DNA from 3 places in the Serratia sp. EC4 genome. Region 1 is predicted to be linked to each of the others. Evidence: predicted binding sites of a transcription regulator. Region 1 holds the regulator's gene; each other region holds the start of a gene.

The links. Region 1 encodes PhoB, which activates phosphate uptake and scavenging genes when phosphate is short. Its sites were predicted from a motif close to CTGTCATAAAACTGNCNNAT; they were not measured.
Region 2: phnC (phosphonate ABC transporter ATP-binding protein) is a predicted target of PhoB. The motif match lies at 7,013-7,032, and genes of this name have one in related genera.
Region 3: ACP39K_RS22340 (MIP/aquaporin family protein) is a predicted target of PhoB. The motif match lies at 3,333-3,352, and genes of this name have one in related genera.

The regions. Positions count from the first base shown of each region.
Region 1 is NZ_JBNIDE010000002.1:99,549-110,227, forward strand. Features, by position in the region: gene sbcC (exonuclease subunit SbcC) at 1-3,209, opposite strand, end outside; gene sbcD (exonuclease subunit SbcD) at 3,206-4,438, opposite strand; gene phoB (phosphate response regulator transcription factor PhoB) at 4,654-5,343, shown strand; gene phoR (phosphate regulon sensor histidine kinase PhoR) at 5,368-6,684, shown strand; gene ACP39K_RS07145 (PstS family phosphate ABC transporter substrate-binding protein) at 6,699-7,661, shown strand; gene brnQ (branched-chain amino acid transport system II carrier protein) at 8,148-9,464, shown strand; gene proY (proline-specific permease ProY) at 9,538-10,679, shown strand, end outside.
Region 2 is NZ_JBNIDE010000002.1:492,611-503,289, reverse strand. Features, by position in the region: gene ACP39K_RS09115 (putative mucin/carbohydrate-binding domain-containing protein) at 1-2,440, opposite strand, end outside; gene ACP39K_RS09110 (YehS family protein) at 2,618-3,082, opposite strand; gene phnE (phosphonate ABC transporter, permease protein PhnE) at 3,312-4,211, opposite strand; gene phnE (phosphonate ABC transporter, permease protein PhnE) at 4,208-5,071, opposite strand; gene phnD (phosphonate ABC transporter substrate-binding protein) at 5,150-6,082, opposite strand; gene phnC (phosphonate ABC transporter ATP-binding protein) at 6,124-6,957, opposite strand; gene trpS (tryptophan--tRNA ligase) at 7,075-8,082, opposite strand; gene ACP39K_RS09080 (NAD(P)-dependent oxidoreductase) at 8,373-9,248, shown strand; gene ACP39K_RS09075 (cysteine hydrolase family protein) at 9,281-9,808, opposite strand; gene ACP39K_RS09070 (suppressor of fused domain protein) at 9,838-10,679, opposite strand, start outside.
Region 3 is NZ_JBNIDE010000011.1:82,161-92,839, forward strand. Features, by position in the region: gene glpX (class II fructose-bisphosphatase) at 1-635, opposite strand, end outside; gene glpK (glycerol kinase GlpK) at 765-2,273, opposite strand; gene ACP39K_RS22340 (MIP/aquaporin family protein) at 2,316-3,161, opposite strand; gene zapB (septal ring assembly protein ZapB) at 3,686-3,925, shown strand; gene rraA (ribonuclease E activity regulator RraA) at 3,985-4,470, opposite strand; gene ACP39K_RS22355 (1,4-dihydroxy-2-naphthoate polyprenyltransferase) at 4,546-5,463, opposite strand; gene hslU (ATP-dependent protease ATPase subunit HslU) at 5,546-6,880, opposite strand; gene hslV (ATP-dependent protease subunit HslV) at 6,893-7,423, opposite strand; gene ftsN (cell division protein FtsN) at 7,526-8,464, opposite strand; gene cytR (DNA-binding transcriptional regulator CytR) at 8,530-9,558, opposite strand; gene priA (primosomal protein N') at 9,850-10,679, opposite strand, start outside.

The DNA of each region.
Region 1 (10,679 bases):
CCGTTGACCTTTTTCACTTTGATCTGCACCGGAATACGCTCTTTCATCGCCTCGACGTGACTGATCACGCCAATGGTTTTGCCGGAGGCGTTCAGACTGTCCAGCGCGTCCAGCGCGGTATCGAGGGTTTCGGCATCCAGCGTGCCGAAACCTTCGTCGAGGAACAGCGAGTCGATGCTGGTTTTGTGGCTGACCAAATCGGACAACGCCAGCGCCAGCGCCAGGCTGACCAGGAAGCTCTCGCCGCCGGACAGGGTGCGGGTATCGCGCAGCGCGTCGGCCTGCCAGGTGTCCACCACCTGCAGCTCCAGCGCGTCGCTGGTCTTGCGCTGCAGCAGGTAGCGCCCGTGCAGCCGGCCGAGTTGAAGGTTGGCCAGATACACCAGATGATCGAGCGTCAGCCCCTGAGCGAAGCGGCGGAATTTGTCGCCCTCTTTTGAGCCGATCAGCTGGTTGAGGCAGCTCCAGTCGTCGTAGTCTTGCTGGCTGCGGGCGATCTGCTCGAACAGCGCCTGTTGATTGAGACGGCGTTCGGCGTCGCTTTCCAGCTGGTTGCGCAGTTCGCCCTGGCGCAGCTGCAGCGCCTTCAACTGCTGTGCCAGTTCGGCCAGCGATTGGGTGAGCGCATCGAGATCCGCGTTGGCTTCATCCACCCCTTCAGGGCGGTTTTGCCGGTGCTGCTCCAGCGTTTGCGTCGCCTGCGTCAGCAGGGCGGCGGCCTCCACCTGCCGCTGTTGCAGCTGTTCTTTGCGCTGTTGCAATTCGCGGCGCAGGACATCGTCCAGCAGCGCGGCGGTGAAGGCGGTTTCATCGGCGAATTCGCTGTCGGCCAGCGCCTGCTGCCACTGCTGCTGCGCCTGCTGCAGCCGCTCCTGCATCTGAGTGTGTTGATGTTGCAGCCCGGCCTGCTGGCCGGCCAGGCGTTCGCGCAGTTCCTGCGCCTTTTGCCACTGCTCGGCGGCCTGAACGCTGGCCTGTTCGCAGGCGGTTTGTTTGGCGCGCAGCTGTTCGCGCACCTCGGCGACCTGCTGTTCGCCGAACAGCGCCAGCCGCTGCGCGCGTCGTTCGGCAAGGGTCTTCTCGCCTTCTTGCCAGCGTTGATGCAGCTCTTGCTGCTGTTGCTGGCTGTCGGCGTGGGCTTTCTGCAGCAGCGTAAAGCGTTCTTCGAGCAACGCCAGCTGTTGCTGCGTCTGCTGCTGCTGCGTTTGCAGAGCGATGAGCGCATCCTTCGCCTGCTGTACCGCCTGCGCCGCCTGTTCATGCTGTTGCAGCGCGTGTTGCCCGCGCCGTTCTTCGTCGTCGCAGCCGTTCAGCCAGGCGCTGAGTTGCTCGCCATCCGCCAGCGTAAAGTCGAACGCCAACGGCGCGCTGAGCTGCTGCCACTGTTGCTGTTGGCCGGCCAGCTGTTGTTCATCCTGCGCGATGGTTTGCTGCTGACGCTGCAATTGCTGTTGCAGGTTGTCGTAACGGGCTCGCAGCTCGACGCCTTGTTTTTGCAATGCTTCGGTCTGGGCTTTCATTTGCTCCAGACGTTGCGCGGTTTCTGACAGTTTTACCTCTTGGTATTGTTCTACCGCCGGGTGCTCGCATGAGCCGCACAGCGGGCAGGGGGCGCCGGGTTGCAAACGGGCGCGCTCGGCCTCCAGACCCACGATCCGTTGTTCCAGCGCATAGGTTTTTTCAACATCGGCCTGGTGGGCTTTCTGCTGCTTAAATTGCTGACGGATGAGTTCTAGCTGTGGCTCCAACTGGGTCAGTTCATGTTGACCGATGTTTAGCTCTTGCCGCTGCTGTTCCAGCCGTTTAACGATTTGCTGCGACAAAGAAGATAGAGTAAACAGCTGCTGGCGCGTTGGGCGCAGATCCGCCAGGGCGCTCAGGCGCTGGCGCAGCGGGGCCAGCGGCGTTTGCGCCTCCAGCGCCTGTTGCTGTTGCTGTTGAGCGGCCAGCGCTTCGGTCAGCGCATTCAACTGCTGCTGAAACTGTGCGGCCTGCGTCGTCAGCTGGCTGCGCTGAGTGGTGAGCTGCTCCAGCGCGGTCTGCTGCTGGGCGCATTGCTGCGCGGCGGCATCGCCGGCCTGTCGCCGCTCGGCCTGTGTCGACTGCAGTTGGGCTATTTGATGGTCGAGCGGGGCCACCTGGTCATCGATCAACTGTTGCTGTTGCCGCATATGCTCGGCATGGGCTTGCTGCGCCAGACGGTTTTTTTCCACCGCCTGCTGCAGCGGCGCCAGCTGCGCCGAGTGCTGTTCCTGTTGTTGCGTCAGCTGGGCTGCCTGCTGTTGTATCGTCTGCAGTTCGGCGCGGCAACGGTCGCGTTCGCCGCGCAGCGGCCGCAATTTCTCGGCCGGCTCGCTGCGCGCCAGCCGCTGCAGCTGCGGGGCGGCCTCCGCCTGCTCGCGCTGGGCGGTGTCCAGCCGCAATTGCCCCTCGCTTTGCTGTTGCCGGAGGCGTTGCCATTGCTGCAGCCAGCTCAGCGCCTGTTGCTGCCGCTGGGTTTGCTCGCCGAGGGCGATTTCCTGCGCGCTCAGCGCCGTCAGCTGTTCGGTCAGAGACTGGCGCTGCTCGTCGTTCAGCAGTTCGATGCCGCTGGCGCGTTGATGCAACGCATCCAGGTCGGTTTTGGCCTGCTTGTGCGACTCGAACACCTGTTCGGACAACCGCCCGTAGATTTCGGTGCCGGTCAGCTCTTCCAGCAGTTCGGCGCGATCGTTGGCGTCGGCGTTGAGGAACGCGGCGAACTGCCCCTGAGACAGCATCATCGATTTGGTGAAGCGGCCAAAGTCCAGCCCGGTGATGGCGGCGGTAAGCTCCAGCTTGTCGCGCACCTTGTCCGCCAGGATCTTGCCGTCCTCGCGGCGCGCCAGTTCGACCTTCGGCGCCTGCAGATTGCCGTCCGGCGCGTTTTTGGCGCGGCGCTGGCTCCAGAAGGCGCGATAGCCGACGCCCTTGACCTCGAATTCGACCTCCGCCAGCGATTCGGCGGTGTGGCGGGTCATCAGTTCATTCTGGCTCGGCGTGACGTTGAGGCGCGGCGTTTGGTGGTACAGCGCCAGGCAGATGGCGTCCAGCAGGGTGGTTTTGCCCGCGCCGGTCGGGCCGGTAATGGCGAACAGGCCGTTGCTGGCGAACGGCTCGGCGGTGAAGTCAATTTTCCATTCGCCCTGCAGCGAGTTGAGGTTTTTTAACCGCAGGCTGAGGATCTTCATGGGTTGTTCTCCTCGGCGTTCTGCTGCACCGCCTCGACCACCTGGCGGAACAGTTGGTGCATCCGCCGTTGGCGCGCTTCGGGCATGTCGGCCTCCTGTGTCAGACGCCGTTCGAACACCTCGTTGACGCTCAGCTCGTTCAGCGTTTCTTTATCCTGCTGCGCGATCGCCTGGCGGCGCTGCTCTTTACTGCGCCGCAGCAGCACCACTTCCACCGGCAGCTCATCCGCCATCAGCTGGATGCGGCGCTGGATGTCGCTGAGGTAGTCCTGCGTCGCCACTTCGATATCCAGCCACACCGGCAGCTCGCCGGCATAGTCGGCAAATTGCCGCAGCTGCCGTTCGATCTCGGCCAGATCGCCTTTGATCAGTTGCATGGGCTGAAACTGCGGGATCGTTAACGCGTCTACCCGCTGCAAAGCGCCGTCGGCGAAATCGACCAGGAAGACGCTTTTGGCTTTGCCCAGCTCATCGAAACTGAGCGGGATCGGTGAGCCGCTATAGCGAATATGCTCCGATTTGGCGACGTTCTGCGCGCGGTGAATGTGGCCGAGCGCGATATAGTCGGCGGGCGGGAAGGCCTGCGCCGGGAAGGCGTCGAGGGTGCCGATATAGATGTCGCGCACCGAGTCGGAGGTGGTGACGCCGACGGTGGTCAGGTGGCCGGTGGCGACGATCGGCAGCGGTAGGCCCAGCTGGTCGCGGCGCTCGCAGGCCGCCTGATACAGCGCTTGGTAATGTTCGGCGATGGCTTCCTGCAGCGCCTGCTGTTTCTGCGCGCCGGATTCGCCGGCGCGGCTGGTGAGCAGGTCGCGCGGCCGCAGGAACGGGATGGCGCACAGCACCGCGCCCGGCTGGCCGTCGCGTTGGTTAAGCACCACGATCTGCTGTTCCGGGGCGCCCTGCGCGCTGGCGATCACCGTGGTGTTCAGGCAGGAGAGCAGTTCACGCGATTCGTTCAGCGTTGCGACCGAATCGTGGTTGCCGCCCAGCACCACCAACTGGCAGCCGGTGCGCTGCAGTTCCACCACGAAGCGGTTGTACAGCTCGCGGGCATAGCTGGGCGGCGAGCCGGTATCGAACAGATCCCCGGCGACGATCAGCGCATCCACCTGCTGCTGTTCGATCTGTTCGATCAGCCAGTTCAGAAAAGCCTGGTGCTCGGCGGCGCGGCTTTTGGTGAAAAAGTACTGGCCAAGGTGCCAGTCAGAGGTGTGGATCAGGCGCATGACACTCCCGGATGTGAAGATAATGGCGATGATTATAAAGGCCGCGGCGGCGGCTGTCCCGGCGCAATGATGATGACAACCGGATGATTTTTCTTTACTGCGGGAAATAATCGCTATGCTTACTGCCTATAACAGCCGGTTTTTTTCATAAAAGTGTCACAAAACTGACGCATAATGGCGCCCGAAAAGTCGCTAACACATTGGCAGGATTGACGATGGCAAGACGCATACTGGTGGTGGAAGACGAAGCGCCGATCCGTGAGATGGTGTGCTTTGTGTTGGAACAGAATGGTTACCAACCGTTGGAAGCCGAGGATTATGACAGCGCCGTGACGCGTCTGTCTGAGCCGTTCCCTGATTTGGTGTTGCTTGACTGGATGTTGCCCGGCGGTTCCGGCATTCAGTTTATCAAACATATGAAGCGCGAAGCGCTGACCCGCGATATCCCGGTGATGATGCTGACCGCGCGCGGCGAAGAAGAAGACCGGGTGCGCGGCCTGGAAGTGGGGGCGGATGATTACATCACCAAGCCGTTCTCGCCCAAGGAGCTGGTGGCGCGCATCAAAGCGGTCATGCGCCGCATTTCGCCGATGGCGGTGGAAGAAGTGATTGAAATGCAAGGGCTGAGTCTGGATCCGTCCTCCCATCGCGTAATGGCGAACGATCAGGCGCTGGACATGGGGCCGACAGAGTTCAAGCTGCTGCACTTCTTTATGACCCACCCGGAGCGGGTTTATAGCCGCGAGCAGTTGCTTAATCACGTCTGGGGCACTAACGTTTATGTGGAAGACCGTACCGTTGACGTGCATATCCGTCGGCTCCGCAAGGCGTTAGAAACCAGTGGGCATGATAAAATGGTTCAAACCGTTCGGGGCACCGGCTACCGGTTCTCAACGCGCTACTGATCGCGCCGCGCTGGAGAATATGCCGTGTTAGAACGTCTGTCGTGGAAGAGGCTGGCTCTGGAGCTGGCTCTTTTCTGTCTGCCCGCCTTACTGCTGGGGCTGATTTTCGGTTATCTGCCCTGGTTCCTGCTGGCCTCCGCGCTGGCTGCGCTGGTATGGAATTTCTACAACCAGCTCAAACTCTCCCATTGGCTGTGGATCGACCGCAGCATGACGCCGCCGCCCGGCCGCTGGAGCTGGGAGCCGCTGTTCTATGGCCTGTATCAGATGCAGCAGCGCAACCGCCGCCGCCGGCGCGAGCTGGCGCTGCTGATCAAGCGCTTTCGCAGCGGGGCCGAATCGCTGCCTGACGCGGTGGTGATGACCACCGTCGAAGGCAATATCTTCTGGTGCAACGGGCTGGCGCAGCATCTGCTCGGCTTTCGCTGGCCGGAAGACAATGGCCAGCACATCCTTAACCTGCTGCGTTATCCGGAATTCAGCCACTATCTGCAACAGCAGGAGTTTTCGCGCCCGCTGACGCTGCAGCTGAACAACGAACACTACGTCGAATTCCGCGTGATGCCGTATTCTGAAGGGCAACTGCTGATGGTGGCGCGCGACGTCACCCAGATGCGCCAGTTGGAGGGCGCGCGGCGCAACTTCTTCGCCAACGTCAGTCATGAACTGCGCACGCCGCTGACGGTGCTGCAGGGCTATCTGGAGATGATGGGCGACGAAGAGCAGGATGGCTCGCTGCGCAGCAAGGCGCTTAGCACCATGCAAGAGCAGACCCGCCGGATGGACGGGCTGGTCAAGCAGCTGCTGACGCTGTCGCGCATCGAGGCGGCGCCCAATGTCGACATGAACGAGCGGGTGGATATTCCGCTGATGCTGCGGGTGTTGCAGCGCGAGGCGCAATCGCTGAGCGGCGGCAATCACGAGATCACCTTCCGGGTGAACGAACAGCTCAACGTGTTCGGCAATGAAGATCAGTTGCGCAGCGCGGTGTCTAACCTGGTGTACAACGCGGTCAACCACACGCCGAAGGGCACCCATATCGAAGTCAGCTGGCAGCAGACGGCGCACGGCGCGCAATTCCAGGTCAGCGACAACGGGCCGGGCATCGCCGCCGAGCATCTGCCGCGCCTGACAGAGCGTTTTTATCGCGTCGACAAGGCCCGTTCGCGCCAGACCGGCGGCAGCGGGCTGGGGCTGGCGATCGTCAAGCACGCGCTCAGCCATCACGACGCGCGGCTGGAGATCCTCAGCGAACCGGGGATCGGCACCCGCTTTATCTTTACCTTGCCCAATCGGTTGATTGTTCCCGCCGCTTTATCAGAGAATGCGGTGAAAAATTAACGCGAGACACCGGTATGACCCGAATTACCCGAGGGCTGTTGCTTTGCCTGGCGCTGCTGGCCGGACGCGGCGCGCTGGCGCAGCCTGACGGCATGTTGGCGGGCAACCTGTCCAGCGTCGGCTCCGACACGCTGGCGAATTTGATGGCGCTGTGGGCGCAGGATTTCAGCCAGCATTATCCCAACGTCAACCTGCAGATCCAGGCCGCCGGTTCGTCGACCGCGCCGACCGCGTTGGCGGCGGGCGCCGCGCAGCTGGGCCCGATGAGCCGGCCGATGAAGGCGGCCGAGGTTTCGGCGTTCGAACACCGTTACGGTTATGCGCCGCTGGCGGTGCCGGTAGCGGTGGATGCGCTGGTGGTGTTGGTGCATCAGGACAATCCGCTGCGCGGCCTTAACCTGCAGCAGCTCGATCGCATTTTCTCCGCCACCCGGCGCTGCGGTGAAAGCCAGCCGCTGACGCGCTGGGGCGAGCTGGGGCTGCGCGGCGACTGGGCGACACGCTCGCTGCAACGCTTCGGCCGCAACTCGGCGTCCGGCACCTACGGCTATTTCAAACTGCGCGCGCTGTGCGGCGGCGATTTCATGCCGCGCGTCAATGAGCTGCCTGGTTCGGCTTCGGTGGTGCAGGCGGTGGCCGGTTCGCTCAACGGCATCGGCTACGCCAGCATCGGTTTTCGCGCCAGCGGCGTGCGGCTGCTGCCGCTGGCGGAGTCGGGAGAAGACTATGTCGCGCCTACCGCCGCCAACGTGCGCAACGATCGCTACCCGCTGTCGCGCTATCTGTATATCTACATCAACAAAGCCCCCAATCAACCGCTGGAGCCGCTGACCGCCGCGTTCCTCGATCGCGTGCTGTCGACACCAGGGCAAAGCCTGGTCAACCACGACGGCTATCTGCCGCTGCCGCCGGCCGCCCTGCAGAAGACTCGTCAGGCGCTCGGGTTGCCACCGCTCGCGCCGGCCACGGCGCAATAAGCGACAAAAATCGGCGTAATTTTCGCCTTTTTTCACGGCAAAACGGAGCTTATACCACGCGAAAACCGGGCATTTATTGGCGTTTTCGCGCGGTAAAGCGATATATGCTTCACGTTTCGTGAATTCATTGTTCAAAAATGATACAAATCATGTAGTGTATATTTATTGATAGCCAATATGATCGACTGGTGGCTAAAGTTTATATGGTCGATAGCTCTGCTTTTCGCCGTGCGTCTTGCCTTGAAGCGCTATAAACGTTTACCTTAGCCTTCGTTGTCGGATTAAACCTCCATTTTTATAACTCCTAAAATTTTGCCCATCTTCATGAGCGGCCACTTTCGAATAGGGACATAAACGCCGGATCGACTGCGTTTAGGGTGCTTATTAGGCGCTGCGACGATCGGGCATGCCGGCAACCGGGTGGGGCGTTTCGCCACCACGCTATCGGACAATTTTTTTTCATTTGAACAGGCAACACGACATCGTATGAGTCATCGTTTAACGTCAAAAGATATCCTGGCACTGGGCTTCATGACCTTTGCCTTATTCGTTGGGGCCGGGAACATCATCTTCCCGCCGATGGTCGGCTTGCAGTCCGGTGAACACGTCTGGATCGCTGCGCTGGGCTTCCTGCTCACCGCCGTGGGCCTGCCGGTCATCACCGTCATCGCGCTGGCGCGCGTCGGCGGCGGCATCGACGCCCTCAGTTCGCCGATCGGCCGCGGCGCCGGCCTGCTGCTGGCGACCGTCTGCTACCTGGCCGTCGGCCCGCTGTTCGCCACGCCGCGCACCGCCACCGTGTCCTTTGAGGTGGGCATCGCCCCGCTGACCGGCGACGGCGCCATGCCGCTGTTCATCTACAGTCTGGTGTACTTCGCGCTGGTGATCGGCATCTCCCTGTATCCGGGCCGTCTGCTCGATACCGTCGGCCACGTGCTGGCGCCGCTGAAGATCGTCGCGCTGGCCGTACTGGGCATCGCCGCGCTGCTGTGGCCTGCCGGCGCGCCTATCCCGGCGACGGCGGCTTATCAGAGCGTGCCTTTCTCCTCCGGCTTCGTTAACGGCTATCTGACCATGGATACGCTGGGCGCGCTGGTATTCGGCATCGTTATCGTCAACGCGGCGCGCTCGCGCGGCGTGAAAGACGCCGGTCTGTTGACCCGTTACACCATTCTGGCCGGTTTGATCGCCGGCGTGGGCCTGACGCTGGTTTATCTGAGCCTGTTCAAGCTGGGCTCCGGCAGCGGCGCGCTGGTGCCTGACGCCACCAACGGCGCGGTGATCCTGCACGCTTACGTTCAGAACACCTTCGGCGGCCTCGGCAGCTTCTTCCTGGCGGCGCTGATCTTCATCGCCTGCATGGTGACCGCGGTGGGCCTGACCTGCGCCTGCGCCGAGTTCTTCGCGCAATACCTGCCGTTCTCTTACAAGACGCTGGTGTTTATCCTGGGCCTGTTCTCGATGGTGGTGTCCAACCTCGGCCTGAGCCACCTGATCCAGATCTCCATTCCGGTGCTGACCGCGATTTATCCGCCGTGCATCGTGCTGGTGGTGCTGAGCTTCACCCTGCGTTGGTGGCACAGCGCGCCGCGCATCATCGCGCCGGTGATGCTTGTCAGCCTGTTGTTTGGTATTCTTGACGCGGTGAAAGCGTCCAGCTTCCAGCAGCTGCTGCCGGCCTGGTCCACTCACCTGCCGCTGGCGGAGCAGGGGTTGGCATGGTTGCCGCCTTCGCTGCTGATGTTGGCGCTGGTCGCGATTTATGATCGGGTGTGCACGCGTTCCCAAGTGACCGCGCACTGATAATCCCCCGGCTAAATCCAGGGCCACGGACATGTCCGTGGCTTTTTTTCGTTTAAAACTATGGGTCATTTTCATGCAACAACAGTCACCCACCACTGCCCCCGACAATAAGCTGAAACGCGGCCTCAGCACGCGTCATATCCGCTTTATGGCGCTGGGATCGGCCATCGGCACCGGGTTGTTCTACGGCTCGGCGGACGCCATCAAAATGGCCGGCCCGAGCGTGCTGCTGGCTTACCTGATCGGCGGCATCGTGGCCTTTATCATCATGCGCGCACTGGGGGAGATGTCGGTCAACAACCCGCAGGCCAGCTCATTTTCCCGCTACGCGCAGGACTACCTCGGCCCGATGGCGGGTTACATCACCGGCTGGACTTACTGCTTTGAGATCCTGATCGTCGCCATCGCCGACGTGACCGCCTTCGGCATCTATATGGGGGTCTGGTTCCCGGAAGTGCCGCACTGGATCTGGGTGCTGAGCGTGGTGCTGATCATCGGCGCCATCAACCTGATGAGCGTCAAGGTATTCGGCGAGCTGGAGTTCTGGTTCTCGTTCTTCAAGGTCGCCACCATCATCATCATGATCGCGGCCGGCATCGGCATCATCATCTGGGGTATCGGCAACGGCGGGCAACCGACCGGCATTCATAACCTGTGGTCGAACGGCGGCTTCTTCAGCAACGGCGTTATCGGCATGATCCTGTCGCTGCAGCTGGTGATGTTCGCTTACGGCGGCATTGAAATCATCGGCATCACCGCCGGCGAAGCCAAAGATCCGAAAAAATCGATTCCCAAAGCCATCAACTCGGTGCCGTGGCGCATTCTGGTGTTCTACGTCGGCACGCTGTTTGTCATCATGTCGATCTACCCGTGGAACCAGGTGGGCACCAACGGCAGCCCGTTCGTGCTGACCTTCCAGCATATGGGCATCACCGTGGCGGCGGGCATCCTCAACTTCGTGGTGATCACCGCTTCGCTGTCGGCGATCAACAGCGACGTGTTCGGCGTCGGCCGCATGCTGCATGGCATGGCCGAGCAGGGGCACGCGCCGAAGATGTTCAGCAAGGTGTCGAAACGCGGCATTCCCTGGGTGACGGTGGTGGTGATGATGCTGGCGCTGCTGCTGGCTGTATACCTCAACTACATCATGCCGGAGAGCGTGTTCCTGGTGATCGCCTCCCTGGCGACCTTCGCCACCGTGTGGGTGTGGATCAT
Region 2 (10,679 bases), 390 kb from region 1:
GATGGATCACCTCACCGCCGTAGCCTGACAACGGCAACACCCAAGTTTTCGCCGGTTGATTTTGGCTGCCGATGACGTCGTAACTGAGCACGATGTTGCCGTCCGCATCCGTCACGCTGAGGAAGGCATAGCTGTCGGTGAAGTAGTGGTGAGCAATCCCCGCCGCCAGCGTCACAGTCACGGTTTTTTTCACCAGATCGACGGCGCAGGTCAGAAACTGGCGATCGCCAATCCCTTTGCACGCCACGGTAAACGCATTGCCGACGTGAGCGCCCGGCGACGCATTGTCGGCCGGCAGGCAATCCCGATAGGTCGCCAACAATGACTCGCGCTGCGGCTCGGCAAAGGCGCCGATCGCCAGATAAATATCATCCTTGAACGACGACGACGGCGCGTAGTAAGCCGGCAGCAGGTGGCGCAAACGCTGCGCCGCCTGTTCCAGGCGCGCCAGCAGCGCTTGCTCGGGATCGCCGGGCAACGCCGGATTTTTCAGCCCGCTGGTTTCGATACGCAGCACGTTGGTTTTGTTTTTGTTATCGATGACGCCGGCCGCCGGCGGATTCAAACGCACCCGGCTCGGCTCTACATGGTAAATCTCGATGTCATCACCCTCGGCAAACGACAGCTCGTCATGACTTAACGTAGCCTGAGTGCCCTGAATCTCCTTGCTGAAGCGCACCGCGCCCTGCCGATCGCGCAGCGTCACCCGGGCATAGATTTCACCGGGGAAGTAGGCGTGCGGCGTGGTGCTGGTCACGTCAACCACCAGCGCCCCTTTGGCACGATCGACGACCACGGTGGCGAAGACCGCATCGCTCAGGCCCAACAGGTTGATCTCCTGCGAAACGATCGGCGAAGCGGCTTTGCGCTCGAAACGAAGCGTCACCGCGTTTTTCCCCTGCTTCACCGTCAGGTAACCCGCCGTCGGCCGATATTTACGATCTTTGCCGGTCGGCAACCGCAAGGTATACACGCCGATCGGCAGCGCAGTCAGGGCCAGGGTCGGCGCGTCGATACGGATTTTGTGGGCATAGCGCGCCCCTTCCATCAGGACAAGATCCTCACCGTAGATCTGCGCAAAATCATCGATATCCAGACTCAGGGTGACGTCGCCTTTCAGCCCGCTCGCCTTGAGCTGACAAGAATCGACCAGCCGCAGCGAGGAATCCAGTTTCAGCTGCGCCTGCAGCGCCGGCAGATTCTGCGCGTCCACCAGTTGATACAGCGGATACACCGCCTTGGCGTGGCTGAACGCGTTGCGGTCGCGCTGCGCTTGGGTGATCACGCCGCCGGTCAGCTCGACGAACGGCGTCACATCGATTTGCTCGCCGGCCGCGGCGAAGCTTGCCGACAGCAGATCCAGCAAGGCATGTTCCGACGGCACGAAACCCGTCGTGTTGCAGCTTTGGCGATATTGCTGATTAAAGTGCGTGAAGGCGTTCTTGCCTGCCTTGTCGACCATCAGCATCGCAAAGAACAGCTTGGAGCGGAGATCCCACTGGTTTAGCGGCGTACCCTGAGCGATCAAATCGATGATTTTCTTCTCGACGCCGGCCGCGTTGCCGTAGTTATACAGCCACCCCTCCTGGTATTTGCGTTCCCCCAGCATCACGTCCTGATAGCAAGCGGCATAAATATTGTTCCACATCTCACCGGTGGAGAAATATTTGTCGCCCATAAAGTGCCCCTGATAGCCGTGCGCGATCTCATGCAGGCTGCCCCAGTTGCTGTCTTTCGGCGTCAGCCAGAAGCTGCTGACCGAGTTGCTGGTTTCCGCCGTCCAGCGGCCGCCGTAATACGCGGCGCCGGCGCCGTGCTTATCGGCCTTCATAAAGTAGCGGTTGCGAATATTGCGATCGGATTCGTGTTCAGCCTCGAACGAAACGCCGGTCAGCGCATTATAGAAAGTGAAAATGCGATCGTAGTAGGCGATCAGCCCGTCGATGTTTTTCGCTTCGCCCAGCGACTTCAGCGTCGGTTTACTGATTTTCGGCACCAGCAACACAGCGTACTCCGCATCGACCAGGGCAAACTCGGCGTCCCGCTCGTCCCAGCGGGCAAAGAACGCGGCTTCGTTTTCGCCACGGCGATAAACCGGCAGCGCTTTTGCCGTGTCCGGATACTCGAACTCCAGCGCCGGCTCGCCCTGCCCATACGGCGTATCGATGAACGGCACCGAGACGGCATTGACCTGGGCCTCGACCCAGCTCGCGCCGACGCTGAATTCCGCCTCCGTTTTGCTGTCGTCATTCAGCAAGCGCAGCGTGAGCTTGCCGGTAAACGCCGCGTTGGTCTGGCGTACTCGCAGCACCTGCCCGGCGGCGAGAATGATGCCCAGATGCTGGCGATCGTGATCGATGCCCTTGCTCATGCCCGCTGCATCCAGCCAGACCGGCCGGGTCAAGGTGTAAAGTGATTGGGTTTTCGTGATGGTTGGCATCCTGCTTTCCTCATGGTTTGGGTGACTGAATTGACCATGAGAAAGTAACCGGACGGGCGGCACGCCCACCATCAATGGCGGATGGCTGAGGGCCAGTACAACAACGGCGGGCGGGAGAGGGGCAATAAAAAAGGCGCAACCTTGCGATTGCGCCTGATGTTCGGTGAACGCTGCGCGTTACTCGCCGCGAATGCGCTGCGCCAGCCCTTTGAGGAAGTAGCGCAGCATCTGATCGCCGCACGGGCGGTAGTTCTTGGTGCCCTCTTTACGGAACAGCGCGCTCAACTCCGGCTTGGAGATGCGGAAGTCCACCGCGGTGAAAATCTGGTGCATGTCGGTGTCTTTCAGCTCGAACGCCACGCGCAGCTTTTTCAGCACCAGATTGTTGGTGATCGGCAGTTCAACCGCCGGCGCCGGGAACTTGTCGTCCTTGCCGCGCTTGAAGAACACCAGGCCGTTGAGGAAGTGCGCCATCACTTCGTCCGGGCACTTCTCGTAGCCCGGCTCGCCTTCTTTGATCACGTAAGCGTCCATCGCCGACACCGCCACCTCGAAATCGTCCAGTTTGATAATCTCGACCATTTTGGCGTTGTTAATGCTCAGCATATAGCGCACGCTGCGCAGCACGTCGTTGTTCATCATGGGATTGCATTGCCTTATTTGTCTAACGGGGACGTGCGCATTGTAAAAAATGCCCCATACCCAAAATAATTGGAGTTGCATCGCGGCGGCAAATTTGTAAGCCCCCGGAGCATAGTTAACTATGTGACCGGGGCGCGCAAATGCAGCCAACAAAGAGGCAACTCCAAGTATGACGGGTATGGCCGCACACCTTGAATGTGCGGCAGTATAGGGATCGGAAAGGGGTTTCTCAATCGATTTGGCTTTTTTGCTGATACAGCGGGATGTCTTCGCCGATGATGTACTTGTTGCGCAGCATTGACGAGACCTTGTCCATGATCATCACCACCACCACCAGGATCAGAGTGATGAACATCACCACGTCCCAGTTCCACAGCCGCATGTTCTCCGCGTACACCAGGCCGATGCCGCCGGCGCCGACGAAGCCCAGCACCGCCGCAGAGCGGGTGTTGGACTCGATCTGATACAGGCTGAGCGCCAGGAAGGTGGGGAACGACTGGGTGAAAATGCCGTAGCGGTGCTTCTGCAACCCGTTGGCGCCCACCGCCGTCAGGCCGCGGCTGGGGGACTTGTCCACCGCCTCGTGCCCTTCGGCGTACAGTTTGCCCAACAGCCCGACGTCCTGCATCACGATAGCCAACACCCCGGCGAGCGGCCCCATGCCGACGGCGCGCACGAAGATCAGCCCCCAGATCGCCATGTCGATGCCGCGCAGCACGTCCAGCAAGCGGCGCACCAGCACCGAAATCGGCCGCAGCAGCGGCGTCGACATCACGTTGCGCGCGGCGAAGAACGACAGCGGCAGCGCGATCAGCGACGCGGTGATGGTGCCGGCGAACACGATGGCGATGGTGATGCCGATCTGCTGGAAGTAGTACATGAACGGCCAGTTGGCGAAGTCGTGCCAGACGAACATGCGCAGGAAATAGCGCCCCAACTGCTGGCAGCCGTTGATAAACTGCGGCCAGCTAATGCCGAAGACCAAGAAGAAGAACACGTAGTACAGCACGATCGCCAAGGCGATCAGGCCGACGGTGCGCAGGTAACGCCCCTGCTGCGCGAAGATCGCCGGATGCTGCTGTTTTAGCTGGCGCAGCGTTTCCGCCGACGCCGGAGTACCCGCTATCATTTTTCCCCCTCCACCACGCGCTTGCGCAGCTCGCCCGACACGTAGTCGAGCACGGAAACCACCACGATGATCAGCAGCAGCGTCATGCTGACCTGATCGTAGCGGTCGAGTTTAATGTTGGTCATCAGCTCCTGGCCGATGCCGCCCGCCCCCACCAGCCCCAAAATGGTCGACTGACGGAAGTTGATCTCCAGCCGCATGAAGCTGTAGGAGAGAAACACCGGCTTCACCTGCGGCCACAGGCCGAAGCGCATGCGCTGCAGCGGCGTGGCGCCGCAGGCCGCCAGCCCGCGCACCGGCTTGTTGGAGGCGGTTTCGATCGATTCGTAGAACAGCTTGGTCAGGCTGCCGATGGTGTGCAGCGCCAGCGCCAGGAAGCCGGGAATGGCGCCGATGCCGAACGCCATCACGAACATCACCGCCCACGCCAACTCCGGCATGGTGCGCAAGAACGCCACCAGCGTGCGGATCGCCAGCCGCACCGAGGCCGGGGTATAGGTGTTGCCGGCCGCCAGAAACGCCAGCACGGTCGCCACCAGCACCGAGAAAATGGTCGCCGCCAGCGCCAGCTGCAGGGTCTCCCAGATCAGCGGCAGCTGGATGTTCAGGCGATAGCCCCAGTAGGCCAGCGAGCCTTCGGTGCGCCCGTCGGCGAACAACAGGTTCCAGTGCAACGTCGGCACGGTTTCGGCCAGATAGTCGAAGAAGTGCGGAATAGACACCCAGACGGTGTGCAGGTTGAACTCGGCGAGGTTGCCGGCGCCCAGGTACAACACCACCAGCCCGAGCGACCACAGCAGCGCTTCGCGCTTTTGCTTGCTGCGGATCCGTTGGTAATAGTGTGCGAAATCGGTATTCAATGCAGGTCTTCCATCTTGATGGAACAAGGGGTTCAGCATGCTGAACCCCTTCATTCGAACGGCCGAGGCAGCCGGGAATTAACGGTCGCCTTTGGTCAGCTCGCGCTTCATATCGATGATGGTCTGGTATTCCGCCAGGGTCGTGTCGCCGATGTGCTGTTTGCCGCCCATCGCTTTGATAAAGCACGCGTGATCGTCTTTATCCAGCTTCTTGATAGCGGTGACCACTTTGGCCTTGAAGTCGGCCGGCAGCGAGTTGCTCACCAGGATCGGGCCGTTCGGGATCAGCGGCGACTGCCAAATGATGCGGATCTGCTTCATCAGGTCCGGGTGATCCATGCGGATCATGCGGGTGAACGCGCCGCTGGTGTAGCCGGTGTTGTAGTCGCCAATCATCGACGCCCAGGTCACCGCGCCTTCGAACTGGCCGTTCAGCACGCCGAGGATGTCCTGCTCGTGGCCGCCGGAGAAGGTGACGCTGGAGAAGGTGTTGTTGTATTTGTTGTCGACCGTGCCGCCGAACAGCTTTTTAAACGCCTGGTTCGGGATCAGGAAGCCGGAGGTGGAATCCGGATCGGCGAAGCCGATGGCCTTGCCTTTCAGGTCTTCCAGTTTCTGGTACGGGCTGCCGGCCTTCACCACCACCACCGAGTGGTAGCCGCGCGACTGGTCAACGTCGTCGACCGCGATGCCGACGATGTCCACCGCTTTCGGATCCTTGATGTAGACCGAGGCGAACGACGACGGCGACATGCTCAGCACCAGGTCAATCTTGCCGCCCAGCAGGCCCTGGATCACGCCGGAATAGTCGGACGAGTTGCGCAGCTTGGTATCGACGTTCAACTCTTTGTCCAGGAACTGCTTCACGCATTGGTTATCGCCGATCTGCTGGGTGGCGTTCTGGCCGCCGAGAATGCCCAGGTTCAGCTCTTTCGGCGCATCCGCTGCGGCAGCATTAAATACCATCATCGCGCCGGCCATCAGGGTGGTCAGACTCAATACTTTTTTCATCAGGTGTGCCTTGTGTGTAAAGGGTAAAGGTCAAAAGTGCTTCAATGGATCTGATTGGCTTCTTCGCCATACAGCTGGTGCAGGATCCGTTCGTTCAGTTGCGAAGGATGCCCGTCAAACACGATCTTCCCGTGGGCGATGCCGATCACCCGCGAGCAATACTCTTTCACCAGTTCGACCGAGTGCAGATTCACCATCACCGCGATGCCGTCTTCGCTGATTTTCTGCAGCGCGTCCATGATGCGGCGGGTGTTTTTCGGATCGAGCGACGCCACCGGCTCATCGGCCAGCAGGATTTGCGGGTTTTGCATCAGCGCGCGGCAGATGGCGACGCGCTGCATCTGACCGCCGGAGAGGTGCTCGGCGCGCTGCAGCGCGTGCGGCAGCATGTTGAGCCACTGCAACAGCTCGATGGCGCGAGCGCGGTCGGCGTCATCGAACAGTTTGAAGAAGGATTTCAGGGTGGAAGTGTGGCTCAGGCGGCCCAGCAACACGTTGGTCATCACGTCCAGCCGCGGCACCAGGCAGAAGTCCTGGAAGATCATGCCGCAGCGCGCGCGCCACTGGCGCATCTGGCGGCCGGCAAGCTGGGCGATATCCTGCGCCACGCCATCGTCTTCGAAGTGCAGCATCTCGCCGCAGCTGGAAGGAATGGTGCCGTTGAGGGTATGCAACAGCGTGGACTTGCCCGCGCCGGAGCGGCCGATCACCGCCACGAATTCGCCGGCGTGCAGATCGAAATTGATGTCATCCAGCACGCGCTGCTGCGCTTTGTAGGCCTTGCCGAGCCCCTTTACCGATAACACTTTGCGGGATGCGGCGGCGTGCTGCCCTGGGAACTCGTGCTGCGCCAATTTTAACAGTGCCTGAGCCATATGATTTCTCTGGTTTCAGTGGCTAATCATTATGGGCACCTATTAACGGATAAGTTTATGACAGTGGGATGATGGTTTTATGGCCGGGGCGTGACGCGTGCCGCCCCGGCGTGCGCCTCACGCCAGGGTGAAGAAGTCCAGCCCCAGCGCCGCCTTGACCTGCTGCAGCGTCCGCTGGCTGACCTGATGCGCGCGGCGGGTGCCGTGCTGCAGGATGCGCGTCAGCTCGCCTTTATCGGCGATGAATTCGGCGCGGCGGGTGCGGATCGGTTCGAGCAGGCTCTGCAGACAATCCTCCAGCAGCCGTTTGATCTTCACGTCCCCCAACCCGCCGCGGCGGTAGTGCGCCTTCAGTTCCGCCACCAGCGCGGCGTCTTCGCAGAAGGCGTCCAGATAGGTGAACACCATGTTGCCCTCCACCCGGCCGGGATCGCTGACGTTGAGATGGCCGGGATCGGTGAACATGCTCATCACCGCCTTGTGCACCTCGTCGGCGCCGGCGCCAAGCGGGATGGCGTTACCGCGCGATTTCGACATCTTGCCCTGCCCGTCCAGCCCTGGCAGACGCCCAACGTTGCTCAACAGCGGCTGGCACTCCGTTAATATCGGTTGGCCGACGATGTGGTTGAAGCGCCGCACGATCTCGTTGGTTTGCTCCAGCATCGGCAGTTGATCCTCGCCGACCGGCACGTGGGTGGCGCCGAAGGCGGTGATGTCCGCCGCCTGGCTGACCGGATAGATCAGAAAACCGGCCGGCAGGCTGCGGGCGAAATCCTTCTCGGCGATTTCGTTTTTCACCGTCGGGTTGCGTTCCAGCCGCGCCACGCTGACCAGATTAAGGTAGTACATCGTCAGTTCGGCCAACGCCGGCAGCGCCGACTGCAGGCAGATCGTGGTCTTGTGCGGATCGATGCCGACCGCCAGATAGTCGGCCACGACGTTGAGCACGTTGGCGCTGATTTTTTGCGGGTTGTTGCCGTTGTCGGTCAGGCCCTGCAAATCCGCCACCATCACCGTTTGGTTATGCTGGTGCTGCAGTGCGACGCGCTGGCGCAGCGAGCCGACGAAGTGGCCTAAATGCAGTGGGCCGGTGGCGCGATCGCCGGTAAGAATGGTGTAGCTCATGACAGTGCTCCTGAAGGTCTGTAGACCGCCGGATCAACGCCACAAAAAATAATGCCGCCAAACCGGCGGCATTAAAAAGAGATGTGAATACTCGTGCCGCCTCAGAAGAGGCGCCACCATGACTGATTGTGGGTGGAGTGCATCGATATATTCATGCCATCAAGGTATACCCGCCGCGGCAGCGCGTCAATAGCCCGCCGCCGGCGCGTAAGACGGCGTTACACTCCGGCATTTGCGTTCCTGGCCTGGCGCGCTAGGGTAAAACCTTCAACCTGAAAAAGGAGCGCATGATGAAGATCGGATTTGCCGGACTGGGTGGGATGGGCAGCGCCATGGCGGCCAACCTGTTGCAGGCGGGCTTCGCCTTAACGGTATGGAACCGCTCGCCACAGGCGGCGCAGCCGCTGGTGAGCGCCGGCGCGCGGCAGGCCGAACGGCTGGAACAGTTGGCCGATGCCGACGTGCTGATCACCATGCTGGCCGACGATGCCGCCACGCAGCAGGTGGTGGTGGACAGCGGATTGCTGCAGCGGATGAAACCGGGCGCGCTGCATATCAATATGGCGACCATCTCGGTCGAACTCGCCAAACGCCTGACGACGCTGCATGCGGAACACGGCATCGGCTACCTCGCCGCGCCGGTGCTGGGGCGGGTCGACGTGGCCGCCGCCGGCAAGCTGAATATTCTGGCGGCCGGCGATAGCGAGCGGCTGAAGCAAGCGCAGCCGCTGTTCGATGCCCTCGGCCAGAAAACCTGGCACTTCGGCGCCGATCCGGCGCAGGCCAACGTGGTCAAAATCGCCACCAACTTTACGCTGGCCAGCGCCATTGAAGCGATGGCGGAAGGCAGCGCGCTGGTGCGCAACTATGGCGTGTCCGGCGCCGACTACCTGCAGATGCTGAGCGGCACCGTCTTCGCCGCCCCGGCTTACCAGGGCTATGGCGCGCTGATCGCCGCCGAGAAGTATTCACCCGCCGGATTCCGGCTGGCGCTGGGGCTGAAGGACGTCGGGCTGGCGCTGGCCGCCGGCGCCGACAGCCATACGCCGATGCCGTTCGCCGGGGTGCTGAAAGACAACTTCCTCGACGCGATGGCGCAGGGGGATGCGGATCTGGACTGGGCGGCGCTGGCCAAGGTGGCGGCGCGGCGAGCGGGCCTGAAATAACGAACGGGGGCGCTGGCCCCCGTTTTCCGTTCTCAGAACACGATGTCCGCCGCGGGCACGGCGCGGATCGGCACGCCGAAGCTGTCGATATTCGACAGCGTCTCGTTATGGTGGGTGCGGATCAGCAAACCGTCGGCATAGGATTTGTCGTGGCAGGTGTGCGCATCCGCCGCCAGCGTCACCGGATAGCCGCGCGCCGCGGCGCTGCGCACCGTGGTATCGATGCAAAACGGCGTGGAGTAGCCGCAAACCACCAGCTGCGATACGCCGTTGGCGATCAGCAACGCGCCGAGCGAGGTGCGCAGGAAGGAGTCCGGCGTGGTTTTATCCACCCGATGGTCGCCCGGCGCCACCTTCAGCGCCGCGAGCACTTGCCAGGCGGCGCTGCCGTGCGGCAGTTCGTCGTCCGGCGTGTGGTGCTGAATCACGACAACCGGCACGCCCGCCCGGCGGGCGCGCTCGCTCAACTGATTGATGCGCGCAACGGTGCCCGCGGCATCCGCCGGCGGCGGCGTAAACAACCCTTCCTGCACATCGATAATCAACAGCGCGGTGGTCATGGCGGCTCCCGAAGAGAAGATAAATGGCGTCAGCACACCGGCTGGCGCGGGCGGAAAATGTGGTCAACGCCCTGCTCGCGCAGCCGGTTCACCAGATCGTGCCCGCCGTTCGGCGTGGCGTGCGCCAGCTGGCGCTCGGCGGTAAACACCGGGCTGGCCCAAAACAGGTTCACCGGGTCGCCGTACTGCTGCGGCAACGCCAGGTGCGCGTGATGCGGATAGAAGGACGACGATAAAATATAGCCTTCGTAGCCCAACGGCGCCACGTCGGACTCCAGCGTGTGCCCTTCGCCGATCCAGGTCAACCGCGCCCACGGCGCGTGCGCGAAACCGGCCAGCGCGCTGGCCATCTGCACCGCGTTGTCTTCGGTCATGTATTGGCTGTCGATGGCGATCGCCATCTCCATGCGGCGATAGCGCGAAGCCTCGTCGTTGAACAGGATCTCCACCCACGGCATCGGCCGGATGCTGACCCCCATGGTGAGGAAGTAATAGATGCCGTCGCGCTCGTGCTGAGTGATGGCCATCGGCGGCCACTTGCCCTGATCGATGGCGTAATATTTTACCGAAGGGCCGAAATGCTGCTCATAGCGCGCCTGAAAATCGCGCTGCATCTTCGGCCACGGATTGCCCTCTTCACGCTGCCAGCTGCGCCAAAACTGCCGGGTGCTTTCCGCCTGCGCATATTGCGTGTTGGTCGAGGCCGAACCGAGCGGATAGGCCAGTGGGCTCTCCTTGATGCAGCTGGCCGAATAGCACACCGAATGGTCGATATACAGGCTCCAGCCGGGGATCACCGCCAGCAGTTGGCCGTAATACCACAGGGCCGCGCCGTCGTCGCTTTCGCTCCACACCACCATCAGCCCTTCCG
Region 3 (10,679 bases), on a different contig from region 1:
GGCGCGCCGCCGATGCCGTACATCACATCGACCTCGCTTTCGGGCATGCAGGTGAGAATGGAGGCCGCCACGTCGCCGTCAGGAATGGCGAATACTCGCACGCCCAACTGTTGCATCTGCGCGATGACGCCGTCGTGGCGCGGTTTGGCCAATACGATCACCGTCAGCTGCGACAGCGGTTTGCCCAGTCGTTCGGCGACGTTCTGCAGGTTCTCCGCCAGCGGCCGGTTGAGATCGATGGCGCCGCGCGCCGCCGGGCCGACCACCAGCTTCTCCATGTACATGTCCGGCGCGTGCAGGAAAGTGCCGCGATCGCCCACCGCCAATACCGCCAGCGCGTTGGACTGGCCCATGGCGGTCATGCGGGTGCCTTCGATCGGATCGACCGCGATGTCGACCGCGTCGCCTTGGCCGGTACCGACCTGCTCGCCGATATACAACATCGGCGCTTCGTCGATCTCGCCTTCGCCGATCACAATGCGCCCATCGATATCCACTTTGTTGAGCATGATGCGCATGGCGTGGACCGCCGCGCCATCGGCGGCGTTCTTGTCGCCGCGCCCCAGCCATTTGTAGCCCGCCAGCGCGGCGGCTTCGGTAACGCGGGAGAATTCGATGGCTAATTCACGTTTCATGGCAAACCTGTCTGTGAGAAAGGGAAGAAAATATCGACAAAGTCTATCACAGCGCGGTGGCGGCAGGGCGGGGCAAAAAAAAAGCGCCGCCCGCAGGCAGCGCTTGTTGGCGAAACGGCAACTTCGGGATTACTCGTGATCTTCCCATGCCTGAGCGCGAGCCACCGCTTTTTTCCAGCCGCTGTAGCGGTAGTTGCGTTCGGTGGTTTCGATGCTTGGGCGGAATTCACGCTCAACCACCGCTTTGCTCTTCACTTCATCCAGATCGTTCCAGTAGCCGATGGCCAGGCCCGCCAGGAACGCCGCGCCCAGCGCCGTCGATTCACGCACTTCAGGGCGCTCTACGCGGGTGCCGAGAATATCGGACTGGAACTGCATCAGGAAGTTGTTGGCGACTGCGCCGCCGTCCACGCGCAGCGATTGCAGGCGGGTGTTGGCGTCGGCCTGCATGGCGTCCAGCACGTCACGGGTCTGGAAGGCGATGGATTCCAGCGTGGCGCGGATGATGTGGTTGCTGTTGGCGCCGCGGGTCAGGCCGAAAATGGCGCCGCGAGCATACGGATCCCAGTAAGGCGCACCCAGGCCGGTGAAGGCCGGCACCACATAGACGCCGTTGCTGTCTTTCACCTTGGTGGCGAAGTATTCGGAGTCGGCGGCGTCGCTGATCAGTTTCAGCTCGTCGCGCAGCCACTGGATAGACGCGCCGCCGATGAACACCGCGCCTTCCAGCGCATAGTTCACTTCACCGCGCGGGCCGCAGGCGATGGTGGTCAGCAGACCGTTTTTCGACCGTACCGCTTCTTTGCCGGTGTTCATCAGCAGGAAGCAGCCGGTGCCGTAGGTGTTCTTCGCCATGCCCGGTTGAACGCACAGCTGGCCGTACAGCGCCGCCTGCTGGTCACCGGCGATACCGGCGATAGGAATACGCGTGCCGCCCTTACCGCCGATGTTGGTCTGGCCGTATACCTCGGAGGACGGACGGACTTTCGGCAGCATGGCGCGCGGAATGTCCAGCACTTCCAGCATGCGTTCGTCCCAGTCCAGTTCGTGGATGTTGAACATCATGGTGCGTGAGGCGTTGGTGTAATCGGTGACGTGTACGCGCCCCTGGGTCATTTTCCACACCAGCCAGGTATCCACGGTGCCGAACAGCAGTTCGCCGCGCTTGGCGCGCTCGCGGGCGCCTTCGACGTTGTCCAGGATCCACTTCACCTTGGTGCCGGAGAAGTACGGGTCAACCACCAGGCCGGTGTTGTGACGGATGTACTCTTCCAGGCCGTCGCGCTTGAGCTTCTCGCAGATGTCGGCGGTGCGGCGGCACTGCCAAACGATGGCGTTGTAAATCGGCTTGCCGGTCTCTTTTTCCCAGACGATGGTGGTTTCGCGCTGGTTGGTGATGCCGATGCCGGCGATCTGATCGGAATTGATGTCGGCTTTCGCCAGCACTTCTACCAGCGTCGAACTTTGCGACGCCCAGATCTCCATCGGGTCGTGCTCAACCCAGCCGGCCTTTGGATAGATCTGCGGGAATTCGCGCTGCGATACCGCAACGATGTTGGCGTCGTGATCGAGCACGACGGCGCGTGAGCTGGTGGTCCCTTGGTCGAGTGCGACAATGTATTTTTTTTCTACAGTCATGGTAATTATCCTGCTGTTGTTAACCGTTTAAAACTGCACCCATCATGCTTTACGCTGCTGGGTCTTGGCGTCGGGCTCTTCTTCCGTCACGCAGACGTCGCACGGCAGGTGGCGGCCAATCAGCGCGCGGTAACCGAAAGCGCCCAAGCCACAGCCGACGATAGGGGCGAAGATCGGCACCAGGAAGTATGGGATGTCGCGTGCGCCGGTGAAGGCGACTTTGCCCCAGCCGGCCAGGTAGGCGAACAGTTTCGGCCCGAAGTCACGCGCCGGGTTCAACGCAAAGCCGGTCAATGGTCCCATGGAGGCGCCGATCACGGCAATCAGAATACCGATCAGCAGCGGCGCCAGCGGGCCGCGCGGGATGCCGTTGCCGTCGTCGGTCAGCGCCAGGATCAGGCACATCAGGATTGCCGCGATCACCATTTCTACCAGGAAGGCCTGGCCGACGGAGATATGCGCGTTAGGGTAAGTCGAGAAGATGCCGGCCAGTTCGAGGCTTTCGTTGCTGCCGCGCACCATGTGGTGGGCCGCTTCGAAGTCGAAGAACAGGTTGTAGTACAGCCCGTAGACCAAGGCCGCTGCGCAGAAGGCGCCGGCGACCTGCGCAATGATGTAAGGCACCACTTTGCGCCCGTCGAAGCAGGCGAACAGCCACAGGGCGAGGGTGACCGCCGGGTTGAGATGCGCGCCGGAAATCGCGGCGGTCAGATAGATGGCCATGGCGACGCCCAGGCCCCAAATGATGCTGATTTCCCACTGGCCGAAGCTGGCGCCCGCCAGTTTCAGCGCGGCAACGCAGCCTACGCCAAAGAAGATCAGCAGCGCCGTGCCGAGGAACTCGGCGATGCACTGGCCTTTTAATGTCGGACTGGTGGTTTGGCTCATAATGTTGTTGTCCTGCAAAACGGCGGTTGTTGGTTTATAGGCTCAGTTGGGTAGAGATCCGGCCTATGGGCACAGTTTTTTTCATCTCGTCCAATTATTGAATAAGGACGTGATGTAAATTTATCGTTAACGAACATAAACGAGAAATAGCGAAATCAAAATGTGTGTGGCGCGTCATAAAATTGAGCGATTTCGCGTCGTTTAGTGTTCTTTCTGAGCCATAAAAGTGTGATCTGACCAGTGGTTTGCTGAGGGTTGTTAACAACTCGCGGCGGCGGCGATGGGGATTTTCAGTTTTTGCTGATGGCGGGGGCAGGAAAATTGCAACAGACTGCGCGATGATCCGGTATGTTGCTAGACAGGCGGAGACTGGCTACTTACAATCGTTTTTAACGAATCGAGACCGGCGCGCCTTTCGTAACGGCGCGCGTCACTGAGCGCGATGCAATATTCGCAGTAGCTGCAGCCGATGTTGCGGCCGCTACTTATAGATGTACGCCTTGCTATCATGAGGGGACTGAAGCATGTCATTTGAAGTATTTGAGAAACTGGAAGCAAAAGTACAGCAGGCGATTGATACCATCACCTTGTTGCAGATGGAAATTGAAGAGCTGAAAGACAAAAACAACTCTCTGTCGCAGGAAGTTCAGGCTGCCTCCGGCAACCACGAAGCGTTGGTGCGCGAAAACCAACAGCTGAAAGAAGAACAGCACGTATGGCAAGATCGCCTGCGCGCGCTGCTGGGCAAAATGGAAGAGGTCTGATCCTCACGCCATGCAGCAACGAAAAGGGCGCCTCAGGCGCCCTTTTTCATGACCGGAAATCACTCGATGTCGAGCGGGTCCTCGGAGAGGATGATGCCGGTGTTGTCGGCATACAGGTGGTCGCCGGAGAAGAAGGTGACGCCACCGAAGTTGACGCGGATATCGCTTTCGCCCACGCCTTCGCTCACGGCACCCGCCGGGATCGCCGCCATCGCCTGAATGCCGATGTCGAGTTCTTCCAGATCGTCCACCTGGCGCACCGCGCCGTACACCACGATGCCTTCCCATTCGTTCTGGGCGGCCAAGCGCGCCAGTTCGGCGTTGATCAGCGCCCGGCGTACCGAACCGCCGCCGTCGACCAACAGCACGCGGCCGCGGCCGTTTTCTTCAAGCAGATCGAACAACAGGCCGTTATCCTCAAAGCATTTCACCGTGGTGATCTGCCCGCCAAATGAAGTACGCCCGCCAAAATTGGAGAACAGAGGTTCAACAACGTTTACCTCTTCATGATAGATGTCGCAAAGTTCGGAAGTATCGTATTTCATAGGATTTTACGTCTGTTTGCCGCTGGAATGTTCAGTATATCCCTTTATTCGCCCTGTTGGCAAAATCATCAGTTTTTAACTGAGCGCCACGCCGATGGCGAACAGCAGGTTGGCCAGCAACGCCGCTTTGACCATGTGTTCCAGCATCGGCCGCATGCCGACCGGCGTCGGATCGCGCAGCACGCGCAGGCCGTGGCGCATCAGCAGCGGGATCGCCAACACGAACAGCCAACCCCACGGGCTGTGCAGGTTGAACAGCGTAAACAGCGCGAAACACAGCACTGCGCCGCCGAGCAGCAGGGCATGGTAAATGCGCGCCTTGTGCGGGCCGAGACGCACCGCCAGCGTGTTCTTGCCGTTTTCGCGATCGCTCTCGATATCGCGCAGATTGTTGATGTTGAGCACCGCCGTCGCCAGCAGGCCGCAGGCGGTGGCAGGCAGCATCACCACGCTGTCGAAGGTGTGCGTTTGCAGATAGTAGGTGCCGGCCACGCTCAGCCAGCCGAAGAACACCAGTACCGAGATGTCGCCCAACCCCAAATATCCGTAGGGCTTGTTGCCGACGGTATAGGTGATGGCTGCCACGATAGACAACCCGCCCAGCACCAGAAAGCCCACCACGTCGCTGGGTTGCTCGCAGGCGACGGCGATCAGCGAACAGCCGGCGAGGGCGATCAGCACCACCGTCACCACCAGTGCCCGTTTCATCTGCGCCTGGGTGATCATGCCTTTCTGCATGCCGCGCAACGGCCCGATGCGATCTTCTTTGTCGCTGCCTTTGACCGCATCGCCGTAGTCGTTCGCCAGGTTGGAGAGGATCTGCAGCAGGCCGGCGGTCAACAGCGCCAGCAGCGCCACTTCAGGTTTCAGGCTGCCGTGCCAGGCGGCGATTGCCGAGCCGACCACAATGGAGGCAAAGGCCAGCGGCAGGGTGCGGGGGCGTAGACTTTCCAGCCAGGCGGAGATCGGGGTGGTGGGGGTTGATGAGCTCATGTTTCGCTTCTGTGTCCGTTAGAAATAATTGTGGGAGGCAATGCCTCCCACACAGATGACTGACAAGACAATGATTGAGCGATTATAGGATAAAACGACTCAAATCTTCATCCGCCACCAGTTCATCCAGATGACTGCGCACGTAATCCGCATCAATTGTAATGGATTGGCCATTAATTTCACTCGCATCGTAGGAAATATCTTCCATCAGACGCTCCAGCACGGTGTGCAGACGACGCGCGCCGATGTTCTCGGTGCTTTCGTTGACCTGCCACGCGGCTTCGGCGATGCGGCGGATGCCGTCGGCGCTGAACTCGATATTGACGCCTTCGGTGCCCATCAGCGCTTTGTACTGTTCGGTCAGCGACGCGCTCGGCTCGGTCAGGATGCGCTCGAAATCTTCGGTGGTCAGCGCCTGCAGCTCAACGCGGATCGGCAGACGGCCCTGCAGTTCCGGGATCAGATCCGACGGATTGGCGGTCTGGAACGCGCCGGAGGCGATGAACAGGATGTGGTCGGTCTTCACCATACCGTGCTTGGTGGACACGGTGCAGCCTTCCACCAGCGGCAGCAGATCGCGCTGCACGCCTTCGCGGGAAACGTCCGGGCCGGAGCTTTGGCCGCCGCGCTTACAGATTTTGTCGATCTCATCGATAAACACGATGCCGTGCTGCTCAACCGCTTCGATCGCCTGCTCTTTCAGTTCTTCCGGGTTTACCAGCTTGGCGGCTTCTTCTTCCACCAGCAGCTTGAAGGCTTCTTTGATCTTCAGCTTGCGCGGTTTTTGCTTTTGGCCGCCGAGGTTCTGGAACATCGACTGCAGCTGGTTGGTCATCTCTTCCATGCCCGGAGGCGCCATGATTTCCACGCCCATCGGCGCGGCGGCCAGATCGATTTCGATCTCTTTGTCATCCAGTTGGCCTTCGCGCAGTTTCTTGCGGAATGCCTGGCGGGCGGCGGACGGTTCCTGATTTTCTTCCGGTTGGCCCCAGTTGTTCTTGGCCGGCGGGATCAGCACGTCGAGAATGCGCTCTTCGGCCAACTCTTCGGCGCGGGTGCGGTTTTTCTCGATCGACTGCATGCGCACCATTTTGATGGCGGCATCGGTCAGATCGCGGATGATGGAGTCCACTTCTTTGCCCACATAGCCCACTTCGGTGAACTTGGTGGCTTCAACCTTGATGAACGGCGCGTTGGCCAGCTTCGCCAGACGACGGGCGATTTCGGTTTTACCGACGCCGGTCGGGCCGATCATCAGAATGTTTTTCGGGGTCACTTCGTGACGCAGCATCTCGTTGAGCTGCATCCGGCGCCAGCGGTTGCGCAGGGCAATGGCGACAGCGCGTTTGGCCTTGTTTTGGCCAATGATATAGCTGTCCAGTTCGCTGACGATCTCGCGCGGGGTCATTTCAGACATGGTATTCGATCCTTACGCTTTGGAAGGCAATTCTTCAATGGTGTGGAAATGGTTGGTGTAAATACAGATGTCGCCGGCGATGTTGAGGGATTTCTCAACGATGTCGCGGGCGCTCAGCTCGGTATTTTCCAACATGGCGCGGGCGGCGGCCTGGGCGTACGGGCCGCCGGAGCCGATGGCGATCAGATCGTTTTCCGGCTGCACCACATCGCCGTTGCCGGTGATGATCAGCGAGGCGGTTTCATCGGCGACCGCCAGCAGCGCTTCGAGCTTGCGCAGCATGCGGTCGGTGCGCCAGTCTTTCGCCAGTTCGACGGCGGCTTTCACCAGGTGGCCCTGATGCATTTCCAGTTTGCGTTCAAACAGTTCAAACAGCGTGAAGGCGTCAGCGGTGCCACCGGCGAAACCGGCGATCACTTTGTCGTTATACAGGCGACGCACTTTCTTGACGTTACCCTTCATCACCGTATTACCCAGGGTTGCCTGGCCATCACCACCGATGACGACCTGGCCGTTGCGGCGTACGCTTACAATTGTTGTCACGAGCAGACCCTCGTTAAAGACGGAAAAAAGTCCCCGCAGCGCCTGCTTTCGCAGACGCTACGAGGCATATTGAGAGTATAGATGGGGGGGGATTGACGCTTTTCAACCCCCAACGGAGAGGGGAATGCAACTCGACATGCCGACGCCCTTCAGGCGTGAAAGGGTTTTATCCGCTGCGGCGCGGCTGCTGTAGGGGCCGAGCACGACGCGATTCCAGCCGCCGCCGGCGGTGATGCGGCTCTCGATGCCTTCGAACGCCAGGCGCGCGCGCACGGATTCAGCCTGATCGGTGGCGCGGAACGAACCGCATTGCACCATCCACTTCTGTTTCGATTCCGGCTTGGTGTCCTGCTTGGCCGTTTCCTGTTTCACTTCCGGTTTCGGCTCCGGCTTCGGTTGCGGCTTCGGCTCAGGCTGTTTCGCCTGCACCGGCGGTGGGGTGACCGGCTTCGGCTGCTGGTGCTGCTGCACCGGCGCGGTGGCGGCCCCGTTGTTGAATGGGTTGCGCGGCGCCTGGGTAACCTGCTGCTGCTGTTGCTGTACCGGCTGCTGCTGCATTTGCTGTTGTTGCATCTGCTGCTGCTGGCGGTTACTGCGCGCGTTGACCTGGCCCGGATCGTTATACGGCACTTCGTTCAGCTGCGTCGGGCGCTGCTGCATGTCGGCCTGCATTTGTTCCAGCAACTGCCGCTGTTCGGCGGTCAACTGAGTTTTGGAATTGAGCTCGCCGCCGGCCGTCGGTTCGGTCGGGGTTTGCACGCCGATCTGCCGGTTTTCCAGCTCTTTGATGTAGCGCCAGCGCTCTTCCGGCTTCGGCGGCAGGCCGTTGCCGGGGCGCGTGGTGTGCGCAGGCAACAACGGCGCGTCTTCCGGCTTGTTGTGGGTAATGAAATAGAGGCCACCGACAAAGATAACCAGCAACGCGGCGGCTAACGCCAGCACGGTTTTGGAAACCTTCGGAGAACTGCGTTTTTTACGGCTGGGGGTTTTACGCTTAGCTCCTGCTGCGCGCCCACGGCTTACATAGTCTTTTTGTGCCACTATTATTCCGCTGTGTCCTGATGAGAGGATAAGTCCGTCATGTTACTGAACCCTAAAATATTTGACTAGCGTTTCGGGGCAGCGGTGCTGCCTCTGATAATCAATTCACTGTCCAATAGCCGGGAGCCGCTGGCCACCGTCTGGCCGTTCAACTGCTCCAACAGCAATAACATCGCCTGTTGGCCTATCTGGAAACGCGGCTGCGCCACCGTGGTCAGCGGCGGATCGCAATACTGCGCCAGCTTGAGGTCGTCAAAGCCGACGATCGACAGATCCTGCGGTACCCGCAGCCCCATTTTCTTCGCCTGGGACAGCACGCCGATCGCCATGACGTCGCTGTGGCAGAACACCGCCGTCGGCGGTTTCGGCTGAGCCATCAGCGCCGTCAGCGCTTGCGCGCCGGCTTCGTAGGTAAAATCACCCCGGGTAATATAGCTGCTTTCGACGGTAATGCCATTACGACGTAGCGCTTGAACGTAACCCTGCAGCCGATAATGGCTCAGCGGCATCTGTTCCGGCCCGGCGACGCAAGCGATCTGCCGGTGGCCCAATTGGTGCAAATAATGCACGGCTTCAAAGGCGGCGGTCAGGTTATCGATGTGCACCGTCGGCAGTTCCAGCTCGGGGGCAAACTCGTTGGCCATCACCATCGGCGGCAGGTTGCGCTGCTCTTCCTTGCTGGCGTCAAACGGCAGGTTGGAGCCCAGCAGCAGCATGCCGTCGATCTGTTTGGTGATGATCAGATTGACGAAGGTGCGCTCTTGCTGATTTTGCTGCGCGCAGTCGCCGATCAGCACCAGATAACCTTGTTGGGCCGCGGTCTGTTCGATCCCCTGGATCACATCGGCGAAAAACGGATCGCAGATGTCGGGCACGATCACCAGGATGGTGCGGGATTCGTTGCGTTTGATATTGCGTGACAGAGCATGAGGAGAATAACCCACGGCCAGCACGGCCTGTTCCACTTTCTGGCGCGTTGGCGTTGACACCTTTTCCGGGTTCATCAGCGCACGCGATACGGTAGCCGTTGAAACGCCCGCCATTTCGGCGACGTCTTTCATGGTCGCCATGGATAACTCTTTCTTGTGTTCCAACGCCTTTCTCCTTGCGTCAGCCCCATGCCGACGCCACTACTGCTGTTTGCTCACAATGTCCGGCATGCGGTGGCGGGATTGTTGTCATTGAGCGCCACTCGCGTTCGGGCACTCCGTCGCGCTGCGATGTGGCGACAAAATTTGCCCTCGCAGACATTCTAAACAGAATACGCCCCGCCTTTGTTACCTAATTTGCATAAAAAATGTGACCTGAGAAGGTTTTTTAGCGTTCGCTCGCAATTTCAAGGGTAAACGTTTGCACTGCGGCAGCTAAATCGGACTTTTCCGGGATCAGCTGTCGATCGGATCGACATCCAGCGTCCATTTCACCTTGCGCGTTTGCGGCAGGGTGCCGATCAGCGGCAGCGAGCTTTTCATCAGCTGTTGCAGGACGCGCCGCGTCGGGTGCTGCAGCAGCAGCTGCCAGCGGAAACGGCCGCCGCGTTTTGATTGCAGCGCCGGCACCGGGCCCATCACCCACAGCGAATCGTCCTTAAGCGGGCTGGCTTCCAGCAGGTTGCGCAACTGCTGCAGGAACAGCGGGGCCTGTTGGTTATCGTGATCTTCGGCGCGCACGATGATGTGGCTGGTGTAGGGCGGCAGAAACACGCTGTTGCGCTCCGCCAGCGTCTGTTTGGCGAAGGCGTCGTAACCCTGTTGCAGCAGCACCTGCAGCAGCGGGTGCTCCGGATGGTGGGTTTGCAGCAACACTTCACCCTGTTTGCCCGCTCGGCCCGCCCGGCCGGAGACCTGGGTATACAGCTGAGCGAAACGCTCGGCGGAGCGGAAGTCGGCGGAGAACAACGCGCCGTCCACGTCCAGCAACGCCACCAGCGTGACGTCGGGAAAATGGTGGCCTTTGGCGAGCATCTGCGTGCCGATCAGAATGCGCGCTTCGCCGCGATGAATATCCGCCAGGTGTTGCTCCAGCGCCCCTTTGCGGCTGGTGGTGTCGCGATCGATGCGGGTGATCGGCGTGTCGGGGAACAGCGGCGCCAGCTCCTGTTCCAGCTGTTCGGTGCCGACGCCGACCGAGACCAGGTGAGTGGAGCCGCACTGCGGGCACTGGTGCGGCACCGGTCGCTGGCTGTCGCAGTGGTGGCAGCGCAGCTGGCGCTGAT